Regions from separate parts of the Vibrio nigripulchritudo genome, predicted to be linked through region 2. Evidence: riboswitches for the same ligand, from Rfam matches in the RefSeq annotation. Region 2 holds a riboswitch; the other holds the start of a gene.
What was found. Region 2 has a riboswitch for thiamine pyrophosphate ahead of thiC (phosphomethylpyrimidine synthase ThiC). Riboswitches for the same ligand answer to the same signal wherever they lie in the genome.
Positions count from the first base shown of each region.

Region 1: another riboswitch for thiamine pyrophosphate. It lies ahead of thiD (bifunctional hydroxymethylpyrimidine kinase/phosphomethylpyrimidine kinase); the one in region 2 lies ahead of thiC (phosphomethylpyrimidine synthase ThiC).

Region 1 is NZ_AP027049.1:2,192,676-2,197,471, forward strand. It holds gene QMG91_RS10070 (aminotransferase-like domain-containing protein) at 1-764, opposite strand, end outside; gene QMG91_RS10075 (AraC family transcriptional regulator) at 874-1,743, shown strand; TPP riboswitch at 1,886-1,982, shown strand; gene thiD (bifunctional hydroxymethylpyrimidine kinase/phosphomethylpyrimidine kinase) at 2,057-2,908, shown strand; gene QMG91_RS10085 (ABC transporter ATP-binding protein) at 2,898-3,701, shown strand; partial or broken gene QMG91_RS10090 (ABC transporter permease) at 3,760-4,491, shown strand; gene QMG91_RS10095 (ABC transporter substrate-binding protein) at 4,567-4,796, shown strand, end outside.
Region 2 is NZ_AP027049.1:3,934,939-3,939,734, reverse strand. It holds rRNA gene QMG91_RS17985 (23S ribosomal RNA) at 1-1,398, shown strand, start outside; rRNA gene rrf (5S ribosomal RNA) at 1,493-1,608, shown strand; tRNA gene QMG91_RS17975 (tRNA-Thr) at 1,678-1,753, shown strand; rRNA gene rrf (5S ribosomal RNA) at 1,804-1,920, shown strand; gene crcB (fluoride efflux transporter CrcB) at 2,120-2,503, shown strand; TPP riboswitch at 2,554-2,672, shown strand; gene thiC (phosphomethylpyrimidine synthase ThiC) at 2,818-4,758, shown strand; gene QMG91_RS17955 (thiamine phosphate synthase) at 4,755-4,796, shown strand, end outside.

The DNA.
Region 1 (4,796 bases), 1.7 Mb from region 2:
TCCGCCCCCTGTTTGATTTTAAGCAGCGGTTCAATGTAGCTTTGCTTGCCAGTCACTACGCCCATCCTTAAACCCGGTGAAGCAATTTTGGAAAAGGATCTAAGGACAATTGAGTGCTGAGGGCAGAACTCAGACACCATTGGCAACATTTCCCCATGAAATCTCAGCTCTCGGTACGGTGCATCTTCAATAAAGGCAACATTGTACTCTTCACACAGGTTCGCCACGGCTTGCCTCACTGATAGAGACCAGCAAACTCCTGTCGGGTTGTGGAAGTCAGGAACCGCATAAAACATCTTTGGCTTTTCAGAAGCAAAGCAAGATTTCAGTTCCGTGAGATCAGGACCACACTCATTCTGTGACACCGTCACTATGTTCGCCTGTACTAAACCGAATACCTGCATTGCTCCGAGGTAGCTTGGTGCTTCCATAACGACGGTATCCCCCGGATTTATATAAGCTCTCGCAATCAGGTCTAACCCTTGCTGCGATCCTGTGCAAACCATGGCTTGATGCGTATCAGGAAGATTGAAAGCCTGCTCCAAGTGTTCAAGCAATGGCGGATAACCTGCCGTCAAACCGTATTGAAAAACAGCCGGTTTCTCGGTCAAGCTTTCCAGAACTGGCTTCATTAGTGCAATTGGAAACGTTGATTCGTCTGGTAAACCACCAGCCAGCGATATGACATTTTCGTCGCTTGCCGCGCTTAGAATTTCACGTATATAAGACGATTGGATTTGTTTTAATGATTGTGCGACTTCCATTTGTTTCCCATTGCAGCATTGAATTCTGAATTCAATGTTATGGTCTATTGCGAAAACATGTTTGTCCATTTATGCTCTTCATTATGTCCGTTTATGCTTTTTTAGAATTTTGAGCTATCAACATACCTCTAGGATGAATGATGTTCTGTTCCACATTCATCAAGACATAACTAAGACGCATTCTGTAAAGGAATTGATGTCGATTGCTGCTTATTCTGAGCAGCATTTCCACCGTGTGTTTAAAGAAGTGATTGGCGAACCCATCCACCAGTACATTCGCCGGGCGCGCATGGAATACGCAGCCAATCAGCTCATGTTTGATACCTCTTCTCCTATTCTGGATATCGCTAACAACTGTGGTTTTTCTTCGCTTTCTTCTTTCAATAAAGCATTTAAAGCAACATTCGATATGTCACCGGGCAAATGGCGCAAACACGATCTACAGGTATCCGATAAACCCTATTTGAAAGATCCTGAAATCGCAGCGGGCTACAAAAGAGTCGCAAGCCGCCCTCTTCCCGTTCCGAAAATAAAAGAAGTCCCAGACAGAATGGCGGCGTATGTTCGTCACAATGGTTACAGCCGTTCGATTCGCAATGCATGGCTAACGTTGCAGGCGTGGACGAAAGATGATGGGCGAGATTTTTCGCAGCAGTTTGGCTTACACCATTCAAACCCAGCGTGGGTGGAGCTGGATCAGTGTCGATACGTTGCATGTGTGGGCATTTCAGAACCCCTAAAATATCGGGGAGTCGTCAACCAGATGGTGATTCCCGGCGGCTTACACGCAGTATTTAAACTCAAAGGCATCTACGGGGAACTGCTTCCCCAAATAAGCACAGTGCTGGAAACCTGGCTTCCACAATCTGGGTTTAAGCTTCGTTCTACACCAGCTTATGTTCACTATCATAAAAACCACTTTCTTAGCGAAGATGAAGCATTCGAATTGGACTTCTACCTTCCCATTCGTTTTTTCTAGACACTTCATTGATGAGCAAAAAGATGCATTTTACTTGCTAACACATCAAGTCATCATAATTGATATTTCGCTCACTAATTAGACGTACGCACCAAGCCGGGGATCAATTCGTTGCCCTTTTAATGAAAATTGTTATCATCGCGAATAATAGTCGGGGAGCCTTAGGCTGAGATCGCATAGCGAGACCCGTTGAACCTGATTCAGTTAACACTGGCGTAGGGAACTATGAATCTTACTGTCGATGGGTTGATCTCACTACCATTCCATTCTTTAGTCAGAAGAGTTCCTGCTCGCCTGTATTGCGGGAGCACTTATGACCACACAAAACAACCACCCTTCCCCCACAGGTGTGAATACGCCAATCGTACTTACTATTGCTGGTTCTGACAGTGGTGGTGGTGCCGGCATTCAGGCGGATATCAAAGCCATTTCAGCAACGGGCAGCTTTGCTTGTTCAGCTATCACGGCAATTACATCTCAAAACACACAAGGCGTTTCCGCGATTTTCCCTATCCCACTAGACCATGTGGAAAGCCAGCTAGACGCCGTATTTACCGATCTCAATATCGCAGCTGTCAAAGTCGGCATGCTGGCAGATTCGGGCATCATTAAAGTGGTTGCCAGTAAAATAAAACAATACAAGCCAAAATATTTGGTGGTTGACCCGGTAATGGTTGCAACCAGTGGGGATCTGCTTCTCGAAGAGAGTGCCATCAGCACCTTGAAAGCGGAGTTATTGCCGCTTGCTGATGTCATCACCCCTAATCTGCCCGAAGGCGCAGCCTTAACCGGTAATCCAGTGCCTGAAAGTGAAGCCGATATGGAAAGCATGATTGACCAGCTTCGCTCTCTGGGTTGTCAGTCGGTACTGCTCAAAGGCGGGCATTTAGAAAGCAGTGAATACAGTACAGATTTATTGATTTTCCCTGACAAGGTTGAATCATTAAACGCCAAACGTGTTGATACTCAAAACACTCACGGCACAGGTTGTACGCTCTCTTCTGCTATCGCCTCTTTCCTAGCTCAGGGCTATGAACTGCCAGAAGCCGTCAAGCTGGGTAAGTACTACATCTCCAATGCCATCGCTCATGCTGATGAACTGGATATAGGCCAGGGGCATGGTCCGGTTCACCACTTTTTCCCCGGACATGAAGATGTACTCTGAAGCTTCGAGTTTTACGACTCTTGCAAAGGATAAAGCGTTCATCGCGTTAGAAAATGGTGAACTGCAATATCTGGATGCCGAAACGCCAACATTAGCCGACCTGAATATGCGATTTCCTGTCGGGTACTGGACGTGCATTCTTGGAAGAAGCGGTTGCGGTAAATCGACTCTGCTTCGCCATTTTGCAGGGCTTCTCAACGCCAAAGCCAGCTGGAAAGGTGCGCTGTTGTTGGAAGACCAACAAGGCATAAAACACCCTTTGTCGGTTGACAATGAAATCGCGTATATGGGGCAGCAAGATTTACTGATGCCCTGGCTATCCGCATTAGACAATGTCTTGCTCAGCACACGATTTGGCAAGCAATTGAAAGACAAAGAAAGCCAGAAAAAAGCACTGCATTTACTGGAACAGGTCGGTTTGGCAGACCAAAGGGATCTCCTTCCCCAGCAATTGTCTGGTGGCATGCGACAGCGTGTTGCTATCGCCCGAACTCTGATGCAGGAAAAACCCATCGTTCTAATGGATGAACCCTTTTCGGCATTGGATGCAGTAAATCGTCACAAACTTCAGAACCTGGCACATCAGCTACTTCAAGATAAAACCGTGTTACTCATTACCCATGACCCGCACGAAGCCATTCGACTGGCTTCCAAGCTATACGTGATGCAGGGTGCTCCTGCCTTTGCTCACGCTATGGAATTACCTCAATCCGACATCCCAAGAAAGCTGGATGCCGAGTGCGCCAAGCTTCAACAAAGCATTATTGAAAAGCTGGAGAAAGACTATGAGTAACGTAAACCAGCTTTCTACCGTTGCCAGAGCCATTAAGCGAAGCGAGAAAATTTCCTTCCCTCTCCTGCGCGTGATCATTAGTGCGTCGGTGATGATTGGGTTGTGGCAGGCAATTGTGGTGATATTCGACATGCCGGCTTTTATATTGCCAGCCCCGTTTGATGTCTTTGAGCGCCTGATTCAGCGTCAGGATGTGTTGCTCAAACACACCTGGGTCACGGCTCAGGAAATCTTGCTTGGTCTGCTTCTCGGCTTGTCAATGGGGCTGATCTTTGCCCTGCAAATGCTGATGTTCAACCCCCTTAAACGTTGGTTGTTGCCAATTCTTATCGCCAGTCAGGCAATTCCGGTGTTTGCGATTGCCCCTGTTTTAATGCTCTGGCTTGGGTATGGCATTACCTCCAAAGTCGTGATGGCAGCCATCATCATCTTCTTCCCTGTCACGACCTGTTGTTACGACGGTTTACGCAACACCCCAACAGGCTATCTGGATCTGGCGAAAACCATGGGTGCAACGAAATGGGAAACCCTTCGTCATATCCAGCTACCCGCTTCGCTACCAACTCTGGCTTCAGGAATCCGAGTTGCGGTTGTTGTGGCTCCGATTGGAGCAGTTTGTGGCGAATGGGTAGGTTCAAGCGAAGGGCTTGGGTATCTGATGTTGCAGGCGAATGCCCGCATGATGATCGACGAAATGTTCGCGGCGCTCTTTATTTTATCCGCTTTGTCTGTGTCGCTGTATTTTGCAGCAGACGAAGCACTTAAAAGACTTATCCCTTGGGAAAAGTAATCACACTTTCAATAGGAATGATCTATAGGGTCTGTTGACCTGGAAATCAATCAGCGATTTAAAAAGGAAAATATTGTGAAAAAGAAGACCATTTTCAGTGCTATTGCACTTGCTGCCTCAGCGGTTACTTTTAATGTAACTGCGGAAGAAAAGAAACTGACTCTGATGCTGGACTGGTTCGTTAACCCGAACCACGGCCCGATCGTCATCGCTAAAGAACGCGGTTACTTTAAGGAAGAAGGCATTACGGTAAACGTTCAGGAACCTGCTGACCCAAGCACACCACCAAAACTGGTTGCAGCGAA
Region 2 (4,796 bases):
TTTAAGGCTGAGACACGATGTCGAGCTACTACGGTAGTGAAGTCATTGATGCCATGCTTCCAGGAAAAGCCTCTAAGCTTCAGATTGTAAGGAATCGTACCCCAAACCGACACAGGTGGTCGGGTAGAGAATACCAAGGCGCTTGAGAGAACTCGGGTGAAGGAACTAGGCAAAATGGTACCGTAACTTCGGGAGAAGGTACGCTCTTATCGGTGAAGTCCCTCGCGGATGGAGCTGACGAGAGTCGCAGATACCAGGTGGCTGCAACTGTTTATTAAAAACACAGCACTGTGCAAAATCGTAAGATGACGTATACGGTGTGACGCCTGCCCGGTGCCGGAAGGTTAATTGATGGGGTTAGTCTTCGGACGAAGCTCTTGATCGAAGCCCCGGTAAACGGCGGCCGTAACTATAACGGTCCTAAGGTAGCGAAATTCCTTGTCGGGTAAGTTCCGACCTGCACGAATGGCGTAATGATGGCCACGCTGTCTCCACCCGAGACTCAGTGAAATTGAAATCGCTGTGAAGATGCAGTGTACCCGCGGCTAGACGGAAAGACCCCGTGAACCTTTACTACAGCTTGGCACTGAACATTGAACCTACATGTGTAGGATAGGTGGGAGGCTTTGAAACGCAGTCGCCAGATTGCGTGGAGCCGTCCTTGAAATACCACCCTTGTAGCTTTGATGTTCTAACTTGGCTCCCTTATCGGGAGTGAGGACAGTGCCTGGTGGGTAGTTTGACTGGGGCGGTCTCCTCCCAAAGCGTAACGGAGGAGCACGAAGGTGGGCTAAACACGGTTGGACATCGTGTGGTTAGTGCAATGGCATAAGCCCGCTTGACTGCGAGAATGACAATTCGAGCAGGTGCGAAAGCAGGTCATAGTGATCCGGTGGTTCTGAATGGAAGGTATCGCTCAACGGATAAAAGGTACTCCGGGGATAACAGGCTGATACCGCCCAAGAGTTCATATCGACGGCGGTGTTTGGCACCTCGATGTCGGCTCATCACATCCTGGGGCTGAAGTCGGTCCCAAGGGTATGGCTGTTCGCCATTTAAAGTGGTACGCGAGCTGGGTTTAGAACGTCGTGAGACAGTTCGGTCCCTATCTGCCGTGGGCGTTGGAAGATTGAAGGGGGCTGCTCCTAGTACGAGAGGACCGGAGTGGACGAACCTCTGGTGTTCGGGTTGTCATGCCAATGGCATTGCCCGGTAGCTAAGTTCGGAATCGATAACCGCTGAAAGCATCTAAGCGGGAAGCGAGCCCTGAGATGAGTCTTCCCTGATACTTTAAGTATCCTAAAGGGTTGTTCGAGACCAGAACGTTGATAGGCAGGGTGTGTAAGCGTTGTGAGGCGTTGAGCTAACCTGTACTAATTGCCCGTGAGGCTTAACCATACAACACCCAAGGGGTTTTGAGTGGACTCAGATAAGAACAGATTGAATGTGTAAGAATCAGAACTAAAAACAGCTTTCCAGATTAAAGAATTTGCTTGGCGACCATAGCGTTGTGGACCCACCTGATTCCATGCCGAACTCAGAAGTGAAACGCAATAGCGCCGATGGTAGTGTGGGGTTTCCCCATGTGAGAGTAGGACATCGCCAGGCTTTAAATTTAAAAGAAGCCCGTTTGCAAGAACGGGCTTTTTTAATCCATAGCATAAAAGAATTGAATGTGCTGGTATAGCTCAGTTGGTAGAGCGCACCCTTGGTAAGGGTGAGGTCCCCAGTTCAAATCTGGGTACTAGCACCATTAATTATTGTTTACAGATTGTGAGTCAGTCTGAAACAAAAAAGAATTTTCTTGGCGACCATAGCATTGTGGACCCACCTGATTTCCATGCCGAACTCAGAAGTGAAACGCAATAGCGCCGATGGTAGTGTGGGGCTTCCCCATGTGAGAGTAGGACATCGCCAGGTTCAATTTCCAAGCCCTGATCAGCCGATCAGGGCTTTTTCGTTTCTACATCATAAAAACTTGTTTCAAGTCACCAAAAGTGACTCCTGTAACTTTTAATATCTCACACTCTTCGTGTCTCAATGTATCCGAAAATAAAAACAATTTTTTGTGTATATAGAGATAGAATAATCGCAATATTCAAATGAAGGATAGGGGAAGATGGGACAATTATCCGTTCTTGGCTTTATTGCACTAGGTGGTGCATTTGGTGCCTGCTCACGATTTTTGGTGTCGGAGTTATGTGCAAGTTTATTTGGGCGAGGTTTTCCCTATGGGACGCTCACAGTGAACGTTGTGGGCTCTTTAGCGATGGGAATGCTCATTGCCTCGTTTGAGAATGGAAGTCTTGCCACAGAGCCCTGGAGACAGATTATCGGGTTAGGTTTCTTGGGAGCGCTGACCACGTTCTCAACTTTCTCTATGGATAATGTTTTACTGATGCAGCAGGGCGCTTTTTTTAAGATGGGTCTGAATGTTTTGTTAAATGTTATTCTCAGTATCTCTGCTGCCTGGATCGGTTTTCAATTGTTGATTAAAAGTTAATCTTTTTTACCTTTAGTCTTGGTTTTGACATAACCTTTCCCTTATACTGGCTTCACTTGTCGGAGTGCTCGAACACGTAGCGTGTTAAGTAATGAGCTGAGACCGCGTAGCGGGATCCGTTGAACCTGATCAGGCTAATACCTGCGAAGGGAACAAGAGAAGATACCATCACTCGAATACAATCGAGATCTATCTGATTTACAGTTGAGCACGAACTTGTTTTATCTGCTCACTGCCCTCTTGTCACAACAATCCGTCAAGCATTTTCTTCCTAGGGTTATGCCCTCAAAAATAATGATGCAAGGAAAAATGCTATGTCGAATCGCAAGCAAGCGAGACTGGAAGCCAAACAGTTTATTGATAATCTGTCGACCCAACCCTATCCAAACTCTCATAAAGTCTACGTAGAAGGTTCACGCAGTGATATTCAGGTCCCAATGCGTGAAATCAGCCTGGCTGATAGCCTGGTTGGTGGTACGAAGAAAGACCCTATATTCGAGCCGAATGACCCAATTCGCGTTTATGACACCTCCGGTGTTTACACTGATCCAAATTACGACATCGACTTGTACAGCGGTTTGCCAAAACTGCGAGAGAAGTGGATTGAAGAGCGTGCCGATACAGAAATCCTCGCAGATGTAAGCTCGGTCTACACTAAAGAGCGCCTTGAAGACGATACGCTTGACGAGCTTCGTTACGGAAACCTTCCAAAAATTCGCCGTGCAAAAGAGGGACAGTGTGTTACACAGCTACACTATGCGCGCCAAGGCATCATCACTCCGGAGATGGAATACATCGCCATTCGTGAAAACATGCAGCGTCGTAAGTTTGCGGATGAGCAACTGAATATCGAGCATCCAGGTGAAAGCTTTGGAGCGAACTTACCGAAAGAAATCACCCCAGAGTTTGTTCGTAAAGAAGTGGCAGAAGGTCGTGCCATCATTCCTTCCAACATTAACCACCCTGAATCAGAACCAATGATCATTGGTCGAAACTTCCTGGTTAAAGTAAATGCCAACATTGGTAACTCTGCGGTCACCTCTTCAATTGAAGAAGAAGTAGAAAAGCTGGTTTGGGCAACTCGCTGGGGTGGCGATACGGTTATGGACCTTTCAACCGGTCGAAACATTCACGAAACACGTGAATGGATCATGCGTAACAGCCCGGTTCCGATTGGTACGGTTCCAATGTATCAGGCGCTTGAGAAAGTGAACGGTATCGCAGAAAACCTCAACTGGGAAGTGATGAGAGACACCCTTATCGAGCAGGCGGAGCAGGGGGTTGATTACTTCACCATTCACGCTGGATTGTTGCTTCGTTATGTTCCGATGACGGCTAAGCGAGTCACAGGTATTGTTTCTCGTGGCGGCTCAATCATCGCTAAGTGGTGTTTGGCTCATCACCAGGAAAGTTTCCTGTACACGCATTTCCGTGAAATCTGTGAAATTTGTGCGAAGTACGACGTAGCGCTTTCACTGGGTGATGGTCTTCGTCCTGGCTCCATTGCCGATGCAAACGATGAAGCTCAGTTTTCTGAGCTAAGAACTTTGGGTGAGCTGACTAAGGTTGCTTGGGAATACGATGTGCAGGTGATCATTGAAGGTCCGGGTCATATCCCAATGCACATGATCAAAGAGAACATGGACGAGCAGCTTAAGCACTGTCATGAAGCGCCATTCTATACACTTGGGCCACTGACAACTGACATTGCACCTGGCTACGACCACATCACTTCAGGGATCGGTGCCGCCATGATCGGTTGGTACGGCTGTGCCATGTTGTGTTATGTGACGCCTAAAGAACATTTAGGTCTGCCAAACAAGGAAGACGTTAAAACCGGTCTTATCACTTATAAACTCGCCGCTCATGCCGCTGATTTGGCTAAAGGTCACCCTGGTGCGCAGATTCGTGATAACGCACTCTCTAAGGCTCGCTTTGAATTCCGCTGGGAAGACCAGTTCAACTTGGCTCTAGACCCGGATACAGCGCGTACTTACCACGATGAAACTCTTCCTCAAGAGTCTGGAAAAGTTGCGCACTTCTGTTCTATGTGTGGACCTAAGTTCTGTTCTATGAAGATTTCTCAGGAAGTCCGTGAATACGCAAAAGACACAAAACAGGTTGCGCTCGATCAGGCAATTGAGATCAAAATGCTAGATGACCCACTTGAGGGCATGCGCCAGAAGTCTGAGGAATTTAAGGCATCAGGGTCGGAACTTTACCATCCCGCTAAGCAAAGCGTTTTGGAGGAATAATGCCACAGCTACTTCTTCCGCAAGATAAAGTACATCTT